DNA from 3 places in the Azospirillum baldaniorum genome. Region 2 is predicted to be linked to each of the others. Evidence: riboswitches for the same ligand, from Rfam matches in the RefSeq annotation. Region 2 holds a riboswitch; each other region holds the start of a gene.
The links. A riboswitch is a leader RNA that binds a small molecule or an ion and turns the genes downstream of it on or off. The one in region 2 is predicted to bind cobalamin.

Region 1 (5,660 bases), on a different contig from region 2:
CACCGTGAAGCGGAAGGCCGCGCCGCTTTCCAATTGGGCGGAACGCGGGTCGGCCTCCTCGTCGCCCCAGCATTCCGCGATGCGGGCGCGGGCCTCGGCGGGGGCGAGGCGGCGGTAGTCCTCCAGGCTCAGCAGGGCGGTGGTGCCGCCGGTCAGCGCCTCCATCAGGGCGGCGGGGCCGGCGGGAAGCCCGTCCAGCGCGTAGCCCTCGGCGCGCAGCCGCTCCAGGATGCCGACGACGCTCGCCGGGGTGTCGAGGCCGACCGCATGGCCGATGCCGCCGCCCGGCCCCGGATAGTCGGACAGCACCAGCGCCAGCTTGCGCTCGGCCCGCGGCGTGGCGCCCAGCCGCACCCAGGCGGCGGCCAGATCGGCGGCGAAGGCCACGCGGTCGGGCACCGGGCGGATCAGCGTCGGGGCGAACTCCAGGTCGGGGTCGAGCGCCCCTTCGGCCTTGAAGGCGACGGCGCGGGTCAGGATGCGCCCGTCCATTTCCGGCAGCACGACGTTCATGGCGAGGTCGGATGGCCCCATGCCGCGGGCGGAGCCGCGCCAGCCCTCCTCGGGCGTGGTGGACAGCACGGCCTGAAGCACCGGCGTGCCGTTGGCTTCCAGTGGCGACCCGTCCTCGCGCGCCGCCGAGAAGCCGGTCAGGTTCATCACGACGGCGGCGTTGCGGGCGGTCAGGGTGGCGCGCATCCAGGCGGCGCAGTCCGGTTCCTTCAGGCTCGCCACGAACAGCGGCAGCGGGGCGAGGCCGCGCGCGGCCAGCGCGTCGCACAGCGCGTGCACCGGCTCCAGGTCGCCGGCCAGCAGGTGGGAGCGGTAGAAGACGGCCGGCGCGCATGGCCCGGCAACTTGGCTGGACCAGCCCTCATAGACGCCGAAGCGGGGGACCGGCGCCGGCTCGCGCCAAGGGCGCTCCTGCCCGCTCAGAGTGGCGGCGTAGGCCAGCAGGTTGGCCATGTTGTCCGGCCCGCCCTCGGTGAATCCACGCCACAGCCGTTGCGCGGCCTCGGCCGGAACGGTGCCGTAGCCCTCCAGGGCGGGGTTCGGCTGGGCGCAGCCGGGCAGCACGGCCAGCGCCACCCCGGACTCCCTGCAGGCGGCGGCGACATGGTCCAGCCCGTAGCGCCAGTAGCCCGCCCCGCCGAGCAGGCGCAGAATGACCAGCTTCGCCTTGCGGATCACGGACTCGACGTAGAGGTCCACCGACAGCGGGTGCCCCAGCCGCGCGAGATTCGCCAGCCGCAGCGTCGGCAACGGATCGGAGGGCAGGGCGTCGCGGTGGCGCTTCCAGCAGGCGGCGAGCGCCGTCAGGTCGCTGTCGGAGAAGGACAGGACGACGAGGTCCGCCGGGCTCTGCCCCAGATCCACGGCCTGGGGTCCGGCGTCGAGGTCTTCCTGGCGGGCGGCGAGTAGGTGCATGGTGACGGTGCTTTACGAAAATCCCCTCTCCCCTCTGGGGAGAGGGTTAGGGTGAGGGGGTTGCGCGTGGCGGAACGTCCGGCACAAGCGCACCCCCCTCACCGGCCCTGCGGGCCACCCTCTCCCCAGAGGGGAGAGGGCTATGAAGGCAAAGGATTACCCCAGCGCCGCGGTCACGGCGTCGCGGTCCAGGCCCGTCTCGCCGATCACCACCAGACGGCTGCGGCGCGGCTCGTCGGGCTTCCAGAAGCGGTCGAAATGGGTCTGGATGCGTGTCCCCACACCCTGCACCAGAAGGCGCATCGGCTTGCCCGGCACGTCGATGAAACCTTTCAGGCGCAGCACGCCATGGGCGGCGGCGACCCGCTCCAGCGTCTTCGCCAGCGCCGCCGGGTCGGGTTGCGGGCCGAGTTCCACGACGAAGCTGGTGAAGTCGTCGTGGTCGTGACCCTCCTCCTCGTCATGGTGGCTGGGGCGGTTGGCGAGGTCGTCCTCGGCCCCGGCGCCGACGCCGAGAAGCACCACCGGATCGACCTTGCCGTTGCTGGCGCGCAGGATCTTGGCCTCGCGCCCGGTCCCGCCCTCCGCCATGGCGGCGCGGATCAGGTCCTCGACCTTCGCCAGATCGGCGGCGTCCACCAGATCGGTCTTGTTCACCACGATCAGGTCGGCGCAGAGGAGCTGGTCCTCGAACACCTCCTCCACCGGGGTCTCGTGGTCAAGCTGCCCGGCCTCGGCGGCCTGGGCGGCCAACGCCGTCGGATCGGGGGCGAAGCGGCCCTCCGCGGCGGCGGCGGCGTCGACCACCGCGACCACCCCGTCCACCGTCACCCGCGTCTTGATCGCCGGCCAATGGAAGGCCTGGACGAGCGGCTTCGGCAGGGCGAGGCCGCTCGTCTCGATGATGATGTGCTCCGGCGGCTGCGGGCGGGACAGCAGCTTCTCGATGGCCGGGACGAAGTCGTCGGCGACGGTGCAGCACAGGCAGCCGTTCGCCAGCTCGATCACGTCGTCCTCGGTGCAGGTCGGATCGCCGCAGGCGCGCAGGATCTCGCCGTCGATGCCGACATCGCCGAACTCGTTGATGATCAGCGCCAGACGGCGCCCGCCGGCCTGCTCCAGCAGGCTGCGGATCAGCGTCGTCTTGCCGGCGCCGAGAAAGCCGGTGATGACGGTGGCCGGGGTCTTCCCGGCGGACGGACGGAGGACGGCACGATGCGTCATGATCTGGTTTCCCTGTCTCCGCCACACCCGGCGGATTGGATGAGTTTCGGTCTGGCGGCAGGTTTCCTGGCTCGCGGGTCGTCGCCGCGCCTCCCGCCTTCCCGGCCTGACGGCCCGTGGCATTTCCGGAGGCGGACTCGCCGCATACAGTTGCGGGGGCAGCCGCGGCCTTGGACCCCATCCGGGTCCGCACCGCATTCCCTATTATCCCCGGGCCTTCACGGCGGACGGGGCACCGTCGGAGGCGCAGAATTGCAGGCGGACCCCCGATTTGCAAGCGGCCATTTGGCGCCCGGAAAGCGTGCCATCGAACCCGGAACGCTCCGTCCATCCTGCCGTTGGTGTGTCGGAAGATCGGTACAGTCTGTCTGGAAAGCTGACACTCCGGACCGCGTGCGATGCTGTCGCCGCCTTTGATGAATTCAACAGTTTCAATGAATTAACGAATTTTCCCGCAATTGGCATGCCCTGTGCTTATATCAGCCTAACCAAAAACGCGGACCGGCAGACGACGCGGACGAACAGGGAGGGAAAAGCGGCACCCATGGCCGACGACATCATTCTGGAAGCGCGCGGACTCTCGAAGGAGTTCAAGGGCTTCATCGCGGTGAAGGAGGTGAACCTCCAGGTCCGCCGCGGCACCATCCACGCGCTGATCGGCCCGAACGGCGCCGGCAAGAGCACGGTCTTCAACCTGCTGACAAAGTTCCTGACGCCGACGCGCGGCCAGATCCTCTACAAGGGGCGCGACATCACCGCCATGAAGCCCGCCGACGTGGCGCTGCTCGGCATGGTCCGCTCCTTCCAGATCTCCGCGGTCTTCCCGCACCTCAGCGTGCTGGAGAATGTCCGCGTCGCGTTGCAGCGCCCGCGCGGCACCAGCTTCCATTTCTGGAAGCCGGAAGCCAGCCTGCACGACCTGCACGACCGCGCCGAGGAGCTGATCGAGGCGGTGAACCTCACCCCCTGGGCCGGCCACACCGCCGCCGAGCTGCCCTACGGCCGCAAGCGCGCCCTGGAGATCGCCACCACGCTGGCGCTCGATCCGGAGGTGATGCTGCTCGACGAGCCGCTGGCCGGCATGGGCCACGAGGACATCGAAGGCACCGCCGCGCTGATCAAGCGCGTCTCCGCCGACCGCACCATCCTGATGGTCGAGCACAACCTGTCGGTCGTCGCCCACCTGTCGGACACCATCACGGTGCTCCGCCGCGGCGAGATCCTGGCCGAGGGCGCATACGACGTCGTATCGCGCAACCCGCAGGTCATGGAAGCCTACATGGGCACGGGGGCCGGCACGGGTGAGGTGGGCCATGCCTGACGGTGCGACCGTGAAGACCGTGATGCTGGAGATCCGCGACCTCCAGGCCTTCTACGGCGAGAGCCACGTGCTGCACGGCGTCAACATCGACGTGCGCCAGGGCGAGGTGGTGACCCTGCTGGGCCGCAACGGCGCCGGCAAGACGACGACCATGCGCTCGATCATGGGCATCGTCGGCAAGCGCAACGGCTCGATCCGCTTCCAGGGCCGGGAGCTGATCGGCATGGCGCAGCACAGGATCCCCCGCCTCGGCATCGGCTACGTGCCGGAGGAGCGCGGCATCTTCTCCTCGCTCAGCGTGGACGAGAACCTGATGCTGCCGCCGGTGGTGAAGTCGGGCGGCATGACGGTGCCGCAGATCTACGAGCTGTTCCCGAACCTGCAGGGCCGCGGCACCACCCAGGGCACGCGTCTGTCGGGCGGCGAGCAGCAGATGCTGGCCATCGCCCGCATCCTGCGCACCGGCGCCGACCTGATCCTGCTCGATGAGCCGACCGAGGGGCTGGCCCCCGTCATCATCGAGCAGATCGGGGTGGCGGTGCGCAAGCTGAAGCAGCGCGGCTTCACCATCGTCTTGGTGGAGCAGAATTTCCGCTTCGCCGCGACCATCGCCGACCGCCATTACGTGATGGAGGAAGGCCATGTCGTGGACATGATCCCCAACGACCAGCTCGCCCAGAACATGGACAAGCTCCACACCTATCTGGGTGTCTGACCAAGTCACCCCCTCTGCCGAAAACACTCAAAACAAAGCCAATCGAAGGGAGTTCGAAATGCTCAAGACGTTGCTTTGCGGGACCGCATTGCTGGCGCTGACCGCCGGGGCCGCGCACGCCCAGGTCTCCAACAACGTGATCAAGATCGGCGTGATGAACGACCGGTCCGGCATCTACGCCGACCTCGCCGGCGAAGGCTCGGCCATCGCCGCCCGTCTGGCGGCTGAGGAGTTCGGTGGCAAGATCGCCGGCGCGCCGATCGAGATCGTCGTCGCCGATCACCAGAACAAGGCCGACATCGCCGCCAACACGGCGCGCGAGTGGATCGACGCCGGCAACGTGGACGTCATCGCCGACGTGCCGAACTCCGCCGCCGCGCTGGCCGTCCAGGGCATCACCAAGGACAAGAAGCGCATCTTCCTGATGTCCGGTCCGGGCTCGACCGACCTCAGCGGCAAGTCCTGCAGCCCCTATGGCTTCCAGTGGACCTACGACAACTACGCCATGGCCGCCGGCACCGCCCGCGCGCTGGTCGAGCAGGGCAAGAAGAACTGGTACTTCATCACCGCGGACTACGCCTTCGGCCACTCGCTGGAGGATGAGACCTCGAAGATGGTCAAGCAGCTCGACGGCAAGGTCGCGGGCAACGTCCGCCATCCGCTGGGCAACGCCGACTTCTCGTCCTACCTGCTCCAGGCCCAGGCCTCCAAGGCCGACGTGATCGGCCTCGCCAACGCGGGCGGCGACGCCACCAACGCCGTCAAGCAGGCGTCGGAATTCGGCATCACCCAGTCGGGCCAGAGCCTCGCCGGCCTGTTGCTGTTCATCAGCGACATCCACGCGCTGGGCCTCCAGGCCTCCCAGGGCCTGCTGCTGACCACCGGCTTCTACTGGGACGCCGACGAGCAGACCCGCGAGTGGACGAAGAAGTTCGAGGCCAAGGCCGGCCGCAAGCCGACCATGGTCCAGGC
Region 2 (5,660 bases):
AAGCAGGCCACCCGCCTGAACCTGCCGAAGTTCCCGACCACCACCATCGGCTCCTTCCCGCAGACCAAGGAGATCCGTCAGGCGCGCAGCCAGTTCAAGGCCGGGACGATCGACGCGGTGGCCTACACCGAGGCGATGCGCGGCGAGATCGCGCGCAGCGTGCGCGAGCAGGAGGCGCTGGGCCTCGACGTGTTGGTTCACGGCGAGGCCGAGCGCAACGACATGGTCGAGTATTTCGGCGAGCAGCTCGACGGCTACGTCTTCAGCCAGGGCGGCTGGGTGCAGTCCTACGGCTCGCGTTGCGTGAAGCCGCCGATCCTGTTCGGCGACATCAGCCGCCCCAGGGCGATGACGGTGGACTGGATCGCCTACGCCGCCTCGCTGACGGACAAGCCGATGAAGGGCATGCTCACCGGCCCGGTGACCATCCTCAACTGGTCCTTCGTGCGCGACGACCAGCCGCGCTCCGAATCCTGCCGCCAGCTGGCGCTCGCCATCCGGGAGGAGGTGCTGGACCTGGAGACGGCCGGCGTCGGCGTGATCCAGATCGACGAGGCCGCCCTTCGTGAAGGTCTGCCGCTGCGCAAGTCCCAGTGGCAGGCGTATCTGGACTGGGCGGTGGAGTCGTTCCGCATCACCGCCAACGGGGTGGCGGACGAGACGCAGATCCACACCCACATGTGCTATTCGGAGTTCAACGACATCATCGCGTCGATCGCGGCGATGGACGCCGACGTCATCACCATCGAGACCTCGCGGTCGGACATGGAACTGCTCGACGCCTTCGACGACTTCAAGTACCCGAACGAGATCGGCCCCGGCGTCTACGACATCCACTCGCCGAACATTCCGACCGAAGGGCACATCGTCGATCTGATGAAGAAGGCGGCCGAGCGCATTCCCGCCGACCGGCTGTGGGTCAATCCGGACTGCGGTCTCAAGACCCGCCAGTGGGCCGAGGTGCTGCCGGCCCTGACCAACATGGTCAGCGCGGCCAAGACCCTGCGCGCCACCGTCGCCTGAGCTGGTCTGCAAGGGGCAAGCGGCCGAACACCGCTTGCCCGCGCGCCTTTGCACCCTGAAGCCGCCGATGGCGGATCTTGCCCGGCAGCCGCGTCCTTTGCAATATACGCAGAACGTTTCTTTGGATGACCGCTGGAATTGCCAAGATTTGCAAGGTGTCTTCAGCGAGTCGGCGAATTTTGCAAATGGGGTTCCTGGTATGGCGAAGGCGTTCATGGGGGTGCGGCTGCAGCGGCTGCGCGAGGAGCGGGGGCTGACCCAGACAGCCCTGGCCCGCATCCTGGAGATTTCGCCGAGCTATCTGAACCAGCTCGAACGCAACCAGCGGCCTCTGACGGTGCCGCTGCTGCTGCGGATCAACGCCGCCTTCGGCATCGACGTCCAGATCTTCTCGGAGGACGAGGAAGCCCGGCTGGTCGCCGATCTGCGCGAGGCCCTGTCGGAGGCCGGAACCGGCGAAACCATCGCCATGGCCGAGATCAAGGCGCTCGCCACCAACATGCCGGCGGTCGGCCGGGCGCTGGTGGCGCTGCACCGGCGCGGGCGCGGGCTCGCGGAACGGCTGGACGCGCTGGCCTCGGGCGTCGTCCCGGCCGGGCCGGACAGCGGGCTGCCGCCGCCGATGCCCTACGAAGAGGTGCGCGACTTCTTCTACCGCCATCACAACCACATCGCCGCGCTGGACGACGCGGCGGAACGGCTGTTCGGCGAGGCCGGGCTGGAGGTCGGGGCGGTGGATCGCGGGTTGGAACGGCTGCTGGCGGACCGTCACGGCATCCGCACGCTGGTGACCGACGACACGGCCATGCCGGAGGGCGCGCTGCGCCAGTATGACGGCGACGCCCGGACGTTGCGGATCGCCCGGTCGCTGGAGCCCGGCCGCCGCGCCTTCCAGATGGCAACCCAGCTCGCCTTCCACCAGGAACCGGCTCTCCTGCTTCGGCTGGTCGAGGAGGGGCGTTTTTCCGGCCCGCAGGCCCGCTCGCTCGCCCGCATCGGGCTTGCCAACTATTACGCCGGCGCCGTGGTCATGCCCTACCGCGCCTTTCGGGAGACGGCGGAGGCCGTGGCCTACGACATCGATCTGCTGGGGCAGCGCTTCTGCACTGGATTCGAGACCGTCTGCCACCGGCTGAGCACCCTCCAGCGGCCGGGGATGCCGGGCGTTCCCTTCTTCTTCGTCCGGGTCGATCGCGCCGGCAACATGTCGAAGCGCCAGTCCGCCACCAGCTTCCACTTTTCCCGTGTCGGCGGAACCTGCCCGCTGTGGAACGTCTACGAGGCCTTCTCGACGCCCGGTCGTCTGCTGACCCAGTTGGCGCGGATGCCGGACGGGCGGGCCTATCTGTGGATCGCCCGCACGGTGGTCCATGGCCGCAGCGGTTACGGCGCGCCGTCGAAGAGCTTCGCGGTCGGACTCGGTTGCGACATCCAGCACGCCGGCCGGCTGATCTATTCCCGTGGGCTGGCGCTGGGCGATCCTGACGCCGCCACGCCGATCGGGGCCGGTTGCAAGGTCTGTGAGCGTCCATACTGCCCGCAACGCGCCTTTCCGCCGATCGGGCGCACCGTGACGGTTGACGAAAGCCTCAGCCGGTTCGAACCTTATCCGGTGGCCCAGCCTCCGGTTTGATCGAGGACCCGCAGCATGGTTGCCGATGGCGCCGGCGTTTGGAAAAGTCGTTTTCTGGACATCCATCTTTGCGGGCGGACGGTGGCGGTGTCTCATCAGCGTTGCCTGGAGGAATGCTTCGGCCTGAGGGCGCGTGAACGGGAGTTGCGCCGGCGCATCCGTTCGGCGCTGAAGCGGCTTGGACCGCTCGAAGGACCGGCGCACGCCCACGTCCTGACGCTTGCGCCAAAGCCCGGGGCCGTGGCGACCGTTCCGGCAGCCCTGGCCGGCCTTGACGGTGCGATCGAGCGGATCGCGAAACGCCCTTTCTCTCCCCGTCAGATCGAGGAGGCGTTGGGCATCACCGCCCGGGAACGGTTGCGTTGGACAAAGGACGGGCGGCTGCCGCAATCGGGGTCGGCAACCATCATGAGGGGGCAGCGGATTACCCTCAGCACTTACGCGGTGGACACGGTCGCCAAGCTGGCGGGTGACGCCTCCATCATCGACGATTGGCGGCGAACCGACCGGGTCGGCTGCCTCGGCTGAGGCTGCGCCGGAGCGGGCGGTGACCCATGGCGGTGGCTTGCCCAACCTCCGCGCCGGCCCTGAGGAGTCAGCCCCCGCCATCCGTATGGCTTGACAGGCTGCGGGCTTCCCGCTACTTCATCTTGCGTTACGGTTCTCTGGATATCCAATATCTAGGGCTAAGAGGGAAGCCGGTGCGTCGCCACCCCGAACGGGGGATCGGGACAAAGCCGGCGCTGCCCCCGCAACTGTGAGCGGAGAGCGGCTTCGTCGTTTCAGCGTCACTGGTGCCCATCCCGGTTCGGGACGACGGCACCGGGAAGGCCGGACGGAGCCGCCGTGACCCGTGAGCCAGGAGACCTGCCGTAACCGAATGAACGTCCACGGGCGGGGTGTCCCGGTGGTGCGCTTGCCCCCGCGCGGCGTTCCCGTCCGCGTTTGCGCAAGTCGTGCTCCCGTGCCTTCCCGCCGCACAAGAACAAGGGATCACGGATGCCGGCGCTCGCTCAAGACCTTGCCCAGGACTTCGCCAACGGCTTCGACCGTCACGGAAACCTGCTGACGCTGCCCCGGCGGACGCCCGAGCGGTCCGGCGGCCGTGCCCCGGCGGAGCGCTGGACGTCGCCCGATCCCTCCGTCATCCGCATCGACCGCAGCCGGGACGCCCTGCTGACCGCCTTTGGCAAGGCGACGCTGGACGACCGTTACCTGTTGCCGGGGGAAAGCTACCAGGACCTGTTCGCCCGCGTCGCCGCAGCCTATGCCGACGACGCGGCGCACGCCCAGCGCCTGTACGACGCGATTTCCCGCCTGTGGTTCATGCCGGCCACACCGGTTCTCAGCAACGGCGGCACCACGCGCGGTCTGCCGATCTCCTGCTTCCTCAACGCGGTGCCCGATTCGCTCGACGGGATCGTCGACATCTGGAACGAGAACGTCCGGCTGGCCTCCAACGGCGGCGGCATCGGCACCTATTGGGGCGGGGTGCGCTCCATCGGTGAGCCGGTGAAGGGCTGCGGCAGTACGTCGGGCATCATTCCCTTCATCCGCGTGATGGACAGCCTGACGCTGGCGATCAGCCAGGGCTCGCTGCGGCGCGGCTCGGCCGCCGTCTACCTCGACATCCACCACCCGGAGATCGAGGAGTTCCTGGAGATCCGCAAGTCGTCGGGCGACTTCAACCGCAAGAGCCTGAACCTGCACCACGCCGTCATCGTCACCGACGCCTTCATGCAGGCGGTGCGCGACGACAGGCCCTTCTCGCTGATCAGCCCCAAGACCGGCGCCGTCCTGAAGCACATCAACGCCCGTCAGGTCTGGCAGAAGATCCTGGAAGCCCGCATGCAGACCGGCGAGCCGTACCTGCTGTTCGGCGACACGGTGAACCGCGCCCTGCCCAAGCACCAGCGCGACCTCGGCCTGCGCGTCTCCACCTCCAACCTGTGCAGCGAAATCACCCTGCCGACCGGCAAGGACCATCTGGGTAAGGAGCGCACGGCGGTGTGCTGCCTCGCCTCGATGAACCTGGAGACCTGGGACGAGTGGAACGGCGAGGCGGGGCTGGTCGAGGACGTGCTGCGCTTCCTCGACAACGTGCTGACCCGCTTCATCGAGGAAGCGCCGGAGGGGATGGAGAACGCCGTCTATTCGGCGATGCGCGAACGCTCGGTCGGGCTGGGGGTGATGGGCTTCCACTCCTTCCTTCAGGCGCGGGGCATTCCCTTCGAAAGCGCCATGGCCAAGGTGTGGAACCTGCGCTTCTTCCGCAAGATCCGCCGCGACGCCGACGCCGCCTCGGTCCTGCTGGCGGAGGAGCGCGGTGCCTGCCCGGACGCCGCGGAACGCGGGATCAAGGCGCGCTTCAGCCACAAGCTGGCGATCGCGCCGACCGCCTCCATCAGCATCATCTGCGGCGGCACCAGCGCCTGCATCGAGCCGATCCCGGCCAACGTCTACACCCACAAGACGCTGTCCGGCTCGATCAGCGTGCGCAACCCGCATCTGGAAAAGCTGCTGGCCGCCAAGGGTGCCGACCGGCCGGAGGTCTGGCAATCGATCATCGAGCACGAGGGCTCGGTCCAGCATCTCGACACCCTGACCCACGACGAAAAGGCGGTCTTCCGCACCGCCTTCGAGATCGACCAGCGCTGGATCATCGAGTTCGCCGCCGACCGCACCCCCTTCATCTGCCAGAGCCAGTCGATCAACCTCTACCTGCCGGGCGACATCGACAAGTGGGACCTGCACATGCTGCACTGGACCGCTTGGGAGAAGGGCCTGAAGAGCCTCTACTATTGCCGCTCCAAGTCGGTGCAGCGCGCCGCCTTCGCCGGCAAGGACCGGGTGACGGGCATGACGGAGATGCAGGCAACGTCGCGCACCGATTACGAGGAATGCCTCGCCTGCCAGTGATCGTCGGCCCTCCCGTCCGCCGCTCGTTCCCTTGCCATCACGGACCCCTTCGCATGAGCTCGCTTCTCCACATCAACCCGCTCAG
Region 3 (5,660 bases), on a different contig from region 2:
CAACGGACAAGCGCGCGCGACGGCTTTGCCGCGGCGCGCCAGAGCGCCCGCCTCCATCGTTTGCCGTGGAGGCGTGGCGGTCGTTCAGGAAGTTGGTTCGCTGCGGTCCATGCCGATGTCTCCCAAAGGCCCGTCGGGGACCGTCGTCCGGCGGTGGACCTTGTGGTGGAGCGGGACCCAGGGGGGAGGATAGGGCCAGCTTCCGCAAGGCCGCGCCAAAGCGACGGCTCTATGGGAAGTCCGACATCACAGCGCCGGGCGACGCTGCCAGAGGGGCCCGGACCTCACCCGTCATGTAGTCAGGCCCCCGCGCGGCGACAAGAGGGGTGCGCGTCCTTTCCGGACCATGATCGGCGCGATGGCCGCAGGCAACGACACCAGTCGGTTGATCGCCCATGGGTTGCCGGCGTTCCGGTCCGGGAGCCGGCTTTGCGAATTCCGTGTCGCCCATGGATGATTCCGCACCGGTGGGTTGTTCGTAGCGATTGACGGTAATTCACGGCAGGACACCCACAATGATGCGGCGTTCCATTTTGCTCGGCTGCCTGCTGGCGGCCGGATTGGCTGGTTGCGGCCCGCGTTTCGAGACGGTCGCAAGCTATTTTCCACCCGTCAGCGAGGCGGGAAAGCTCTGTGTCGCCCAGTGCAAGCAGGCACAGACAATCTGCCAATCCGCAAAGGAGCTGGCCGTTCAGACCTGCCGGGCCGAGGCGACGACCCGCGCCCAGGGCGAATATCAGGCCTATCTCCGTTCCTTGCCCAAGGATGCGGACAAGAAGAAGATCAAGACGTTCAGCGATTTCGACCGGAACCCCAGCTGCTACAGCAACCTCACCTGCTCCTCCGATTACAACGATTGCTACAAATCCTGCGGCGGCCGGATCGAAGCGCAGACCTATTGCGTCGGCAATTGCAAGGAGATGAATCCCCCCGTGCCGGATGGGTCCGCGGTCGGGCCGAGAACCACGCTCTGACACCGGTCGGGCGAGGATGGGCGGATTGCGGCTTGACCGGAGCCGTTCCGCCCGCGTAGCTTCGCACCCGACGGTTGCCCGAAAGGGCTGAAAATGGGAACACGGTGCGGACCCCGCGGCGATTGGCCGTGCGGGGGTTCTACGCCGAGGCTGCCCCCGCAACTGTAAGCGGCGAGTCGTCCATCGGAATGCCACTGGGATCGTGATCCTGGGAAGGCGATGGGCAGACGATAACCCGCGAGCCAGGAGACCTGCCGTCAGTCGTGGTCACACGCGAACACGTTCGGGCGGGGTGCACCGAAGGTCGTCGAACCGGGAGTCCGTTCGCGGAGCGTCCGGGGGGACTTCGTTCGCGGTGACGTGCCACCGGCGTCCCGCCCGAGGTCTCAATGAGTGTCCGCGTTCCCCGCCTTCACCGGACGGCGTCCTTCGCCGCCCTTCTGGGAAGCCTTGCCCTTCCCGTGTCGGCCCTCCCCACGTCGGCCTTCGCCGATTCCACCACCATCACGACGCTTCCGCCGGTCTCGGTGACCGCCAACCGCGTCCCCACCGCCGCCGAGGAAACCGGCAGCGCCCTGACCGTCATCACCCGCGAGGAACTGGAGCAGCGCCAGACCCAGCTGCTGTCCGACGCGCTGCGCGCGGTGCCCGGCGTCGCCGTCAACCGCACCGGCCCTATGGGCACCCTGACCCAGCTCCGCATCCGCGGGTCGGAGGGCAACCAGACGCTCGTCCTGATCGACGGGATCGAGGTGAACGATCCCGCCGCCGGTTCCGAATATGATTTCGCCAACCTGCTGGCCGGCGACGTGGAACGCGTCGAGGTGCTGCGCGGCCCGCAGAGCGCGCTTTACGGCTCCGACGCGGTCGGCGGCGTCGTCAACATCGTGACCCGCCGCGGCGCCGGCGCCCCCCGGTTCGGCGCCGCCGTCGAGGGCGGGTCCTTCGGCACCGCCGCCGGGCGGGCCTCCTTCGGCACCGGGACCGACCGTTACGACCTGTTCCTCAGCGGCCAGGGCGTCACCAGCGACGGTGTGTCGGTCGCCGACAAGCGGCTCGGCAACCCGGAGAAGGACGGCTACCGCAACGGCACGCTGACCGGAAACGCCGCCGTCCGCCCGACCGAGCACAGCGAGATCGCGGTGACCGGCCGCTACACCCGCTTCCGCACCGACACCGACGGCTTCGTCGGCGGGCGCGGCGCCGTCGATGACGGGACCAGCACCGCCGGAGAGCAGTATTTCGGGCGCCTCCAGGGCAAGATCGCCCTTCTCGACGGAAAGTGGGAGCACATCGTCGGCCTGACCCATGGCCGCCAGCAGCGCGACTACCGCGACGACGCCAAGACGGTGACCAGCCGCTACGACGGGCGCAAGACCAAGGCCGACTATCAGACCAACCTCGCTCTGAACAGCGGCCCCGCCGACCATGTGCTGACCGCCGCCGTGGAGCATGAGGAGGACAAGGCGATCAGCCGCAGCAGCTTCTCCAGCTTCGACCGCTCCATCGGCTCCACCGGGCTGGTGGGCCAGTACAAGCTGGGGCTGTTCGACCGGCTGACCCTGACCGGCAGCGTCCGCCACGACGCGAACGACCTGTTCCGCGACGCCACCACATGGCGCACCACGGCGGCCTATCTGATCGAAGAGAGCGGGACGAAGCTGCGCGCCTCCTACGGCACCGGCGTCAAGAATCCGACCCTGTTCGAGCTGTACGGCTACACCGCCACCTACGCCGGCAACCCGAACCTGAAGCCGGAACGGGCGCGCGGCTGGGACGCCGGCTTCGATCAGGCGCTGTGGGGCACGCGGGCCTCCGTGGACGGCACGTGGTTCGACCAGCGCATCCGCGACCTCATCACCGGCACCGGGCGGACCTCCGTCAACATGCCGGGCGAGTCCCACATCCGCGGCTTCGAACTTGGCCTGTCGGTGGAGCCGGTCGACCGGCTGACCATCCGCGGTTCCTACACCTGGACCGACGGCGAGGATTCCACGGGGGTGGAACTGGTGCGCCGGCCCAAGCAGCTCGCCAGCCTGACCGTCAACCACCGCTTCCTGGAGGACCGGGCGAACGCCAACCTCGGCGTCGTCTACAACGGGCGGTCCAGCGACTGGGCCTACGATCCCTTCTACAACCGGCAGGTCGTGAATCTCGCGCCCTACACGCTGGTCAACATGGCCGGCTCCTACGCGCTGTCCGAAGGAGTCGAACTCTTCGGGCGCGTGGAGAACCTGTTCGACCGCCGGTATCAGGAGGTCTGGACCTACGGCGCGCCGGGACGGGCCGGGTATCTCGGGCTGCGGCTGTCGCTGTGAGGCCCACCTTTGTCGGGCTGGCCGCCGCCCTCCTGCTGATCGCGGGAGGGCCGGCGGCGGCGTGGGAGGCGCCGCCCGCAAAGCCGCCCAGCAAACCACAGCGCATCGTCTCCCTAAATCTCTGCGCCGACGAGCTGCTGTTGCGGCTGGTCGGGCCGGAGCGCCTCGCCGCGGTGACGTGGCTGGCGCGCGATCCCCGCGCCTCCACCGTCGCGGCGCTGGCGTTGCGGGTGCCGGTCAACCACGGGACGGCGGAGCAGATCCTGCCGCTCAACCCCGACCTGATCGTCGCCGGGCGCTACACCACGCGGGTCGCGGTCGGGCTGCTGACGCGGCTGGACGCCCCGCTGCTGGAGCTGGACGTCCCGCAGAGCGTGGCGGGGGTGGCGGAGCAGATCCGCGGCCTCGCCCGCGCCGTCGGCGAGCCGGACCGGGGGGAGGCGCTGGTCGCCGACCTGCTCTCCCGCCTCGACGCCCTGCCCGCCGCGGCGCCGGGTCCGCGCCCGACCGCGGTGGTGCTGCGCCCCAACGGTTTCGTCGCCGGGTCCGGGTCGCTGGTCGACGAACTCCTGACCCGCGCCGGGCTGGAGAACATGGCCGACCGCCTGCCGCTGGGCAGCCAGGGCGCCCTGCCGCTTGAGGCCATCATTCTGGGCGGGGCGGACGTGCTGATCGTCGACGCCGCACCCGACGCGCCGCCGTCGCTGGCCGGCGCCCTGCTGCACCACCCGGCCCTGAAGGCCTTGAAACGTCAGGTCCGCACCGTGTCGCTGCCCTCCCGCCTGTGGACCTGCCCCGGCCCGCAGATCGCCGAGGCCGCGGAACGGCTGGCTGCCGCGCGGGAGGCCCTGCCATGACGGCTGCCGCAACGTGGGAGTCCCGCATCCCCTACCCCGCCCTGGTCGCCGGGCTGACGGGTCTGGCACTGGCGCTCTGCGCGGTGTCGGCGGCGGTCGGCTATGTGCCGTTCGACCTGGGCGTCGCCCTGTCCGACTGGCTCGCCGGGCGCCCCACCCTGGGGGCGCTGGTGCTGGCCGAATTGCGCCTGCCGCGCGCCCTGATCGGCCTGCTGGTCGGCTTCAGCCTGGGGCTGACCGGGGCGGCGATGCAGGGCTGGCTGCGCAACCCGCTGGCCGAACCGGGGCTGGTCGGCGTGTCGAGCGCCGCGGCGCTGGGCGCGGTGATCGTCTTCTACAGCGGCCTGTCCGCCGCGCTGTCGCTGGCCCTGCCGCTCGGCGGCATGGCCGGAGCGGCCACCGCCGCGGTGCTGCTGAACCTGATGGCGGCGCGGGGGGCCGGAACGACGGCGCTGGTCATCGGCGGCATCGCCATCAACAGCCTCGCCGGGTCGCTGACCGCGCTGGCCCTCAACCTCGCCCCCAACCCCTACGCGGCGCTGGAGATCGTGTTCTGGCTGATGGGGTCGCTGGCCGACCGCGGCACCGACCAGCTCTGGCTCGTCCTGCCGCCGATGCTGGCGGGCTGGGCGCTCTGCCTGTCCGGCGCCCGCGCGCTCGACGCGCTGACCCTGGGAGAGGACGCGGCGCGCAGCCTGGGCTTCGACCTCACCGGGCTGCGCGTCCGGCTGATCGCCGGGGCGGCGCTGGCGGTGGGCAGCGCGGTGTCGGTCACCGGCGCCGTGGGCTTCGTCGGGCTGGTGGCGCCGCACCTGATGCGCCCGCTGGCCGGGGCGCGGCCGGGACGGCTGCTGCTGCTGGCGGGCCTCGCCGGGGCGTGCCTGACCCTGGCCGCGGACATCGCGGTCCGGCTGCTGCCGACGCGGCCCGAACTGAAGCTGGGCGTGGTTACCGCCCTGATCGGGGCGCCCTTCCTGATCGTCCTGATCGCCCGGCTGCGGCGGGAGGAGACGTGATGCGCATCGAAACCCACGGCCTCTCGGCCAAAGCCGGCGGGCGGACCATCCTGACCGACGTCAGCCTCGCCATCGAGCCCGGCGCCTTCACCGGGCTGATCGGCCCGAACGGCGCCGGCAAGACCACCCTGCTGCGCCTCCTCGCCGGTCTCGCCGAGCCGGCGGCGGGCCGCGTCACCTTCGATGGAAAGTCCGCGGCACAAGTCGGACGCCGGGCGCTCGCCCGCGGCATCGCCTATCTGCCGCAGAGCGGCCCGGTGCATTGGCCGCTGCGCGCCGAGGCACTGGTCCTGCTGGGTCGGCTGCCCCACCGCGGCGCGCTGGGCGGAATCACCGCGGCGGACCGCGCGGCGGTGGAGCGGGCGCTCGCCACCGCCGACGCCGCCCACCTGCGCGGGCGGATCGTCGGCACCCTGTCGGGGGGCGAGCGGATGCGCGTCCTGCTCGCCCGCGCCCTGGCGACCGAAGCGCCCGTCCTGTTGGCCGACGAGCCGG

Region 1: it holds a riboswitch for cobalamin, as region 2 does, so the genes downstream of both, cobW (cobalamin biosynthesis protein CobW) here and Sp245p_RS27820 (ribonucleoside-diphosphate reductase subunit alpha) in region 2, are expected to answer to the same signal.
Region 3: it holds a riboswitch for cobalamin, as region 2 does, so the genes downstream of both, Sp245p_RS20470 (TonB-dependent receptor plug domain-containing protein) here and Sp245p_RS27820 (ribonucleoside-diphosphate reductase subunit alpha) in region 2, are expected to answer to the same signal.

The regions. Positions count from the first base shown of each region.
Region 1 covers NZ_CP022254.1:783,945-789,604, reverse strand. The annotation lists gene cobN (cobaltochelatase subunit CobN) at 1-1,428, opposite strand, end outside; gene cobW (cobalamin biosynthesis protein CobW) at 1,585-2,652, opposite strand; cobalamin riboswitch at 2,692-2,907, opposite strand; gene Sp245p_RS17985 (ABC transporter ATP-binding protein) at 3,197-3,973, shown strand; gene Sp245p_RS17980 (ABC transporter ATP-binding protein) at 3,966-4,688, shown strand; gene Sp245p_RS17975 (ABC transporter substrate-binding protein) at 4,747-5,660, shown strand, end outside.
Region 2 covers NZ_CP022260.1:251,668-257,327, forward strand. The annotation lists gene metE (5-methyltetrahydropteroyltriglutamate--homocysteine S-methyltransferase) at 1-1,023, shown strand, start outside; gene Sp245p_RS27810 (short-chain fatty acyl-CoA regulator family protein) at 1,223-2,656, shown strand; gene Sp245p_RS27815 (hypothetical protein) at 2,672-3,184, shown strand; cobalamin riboswitch at 3,298-3,545, shown strand; gene Sp245p_RS27820 (ribonucleoside-diphosphate reductase subunit alpha) at 3,656-5,575, shown strand; gene Sp245p_RS27825 (ribonucleotide-diphosphate reductase subunit beta) at 5,629-5,660, shown strand, end outside.
Region 3 covers NZ_CP022254.1:1,356,936-1,362,595, reverse strand. The annotation lists gene Sp245p_RS20475 (hypothetical protein) at 516-974, shown strand; cobalamin riboswitch at 1,029-1,247, shown strand; gene Sp245p_RS20470 (TonB-dependent receptor plug domain-containing protein) at 1,364-3,292, shown strand; gene Sp245p_RS20465 (ABC transporter substrate-binding protein) at 3,289-4,149, shown strand; gene Sp245p_RS20460 (FecCD family ABC transporter permease) at 4,146-5,165, shown strand; gene Sp245p_RS20455 (ABC transporter ATP-binding protein) at 5,165-5,660, shown strand, end outside.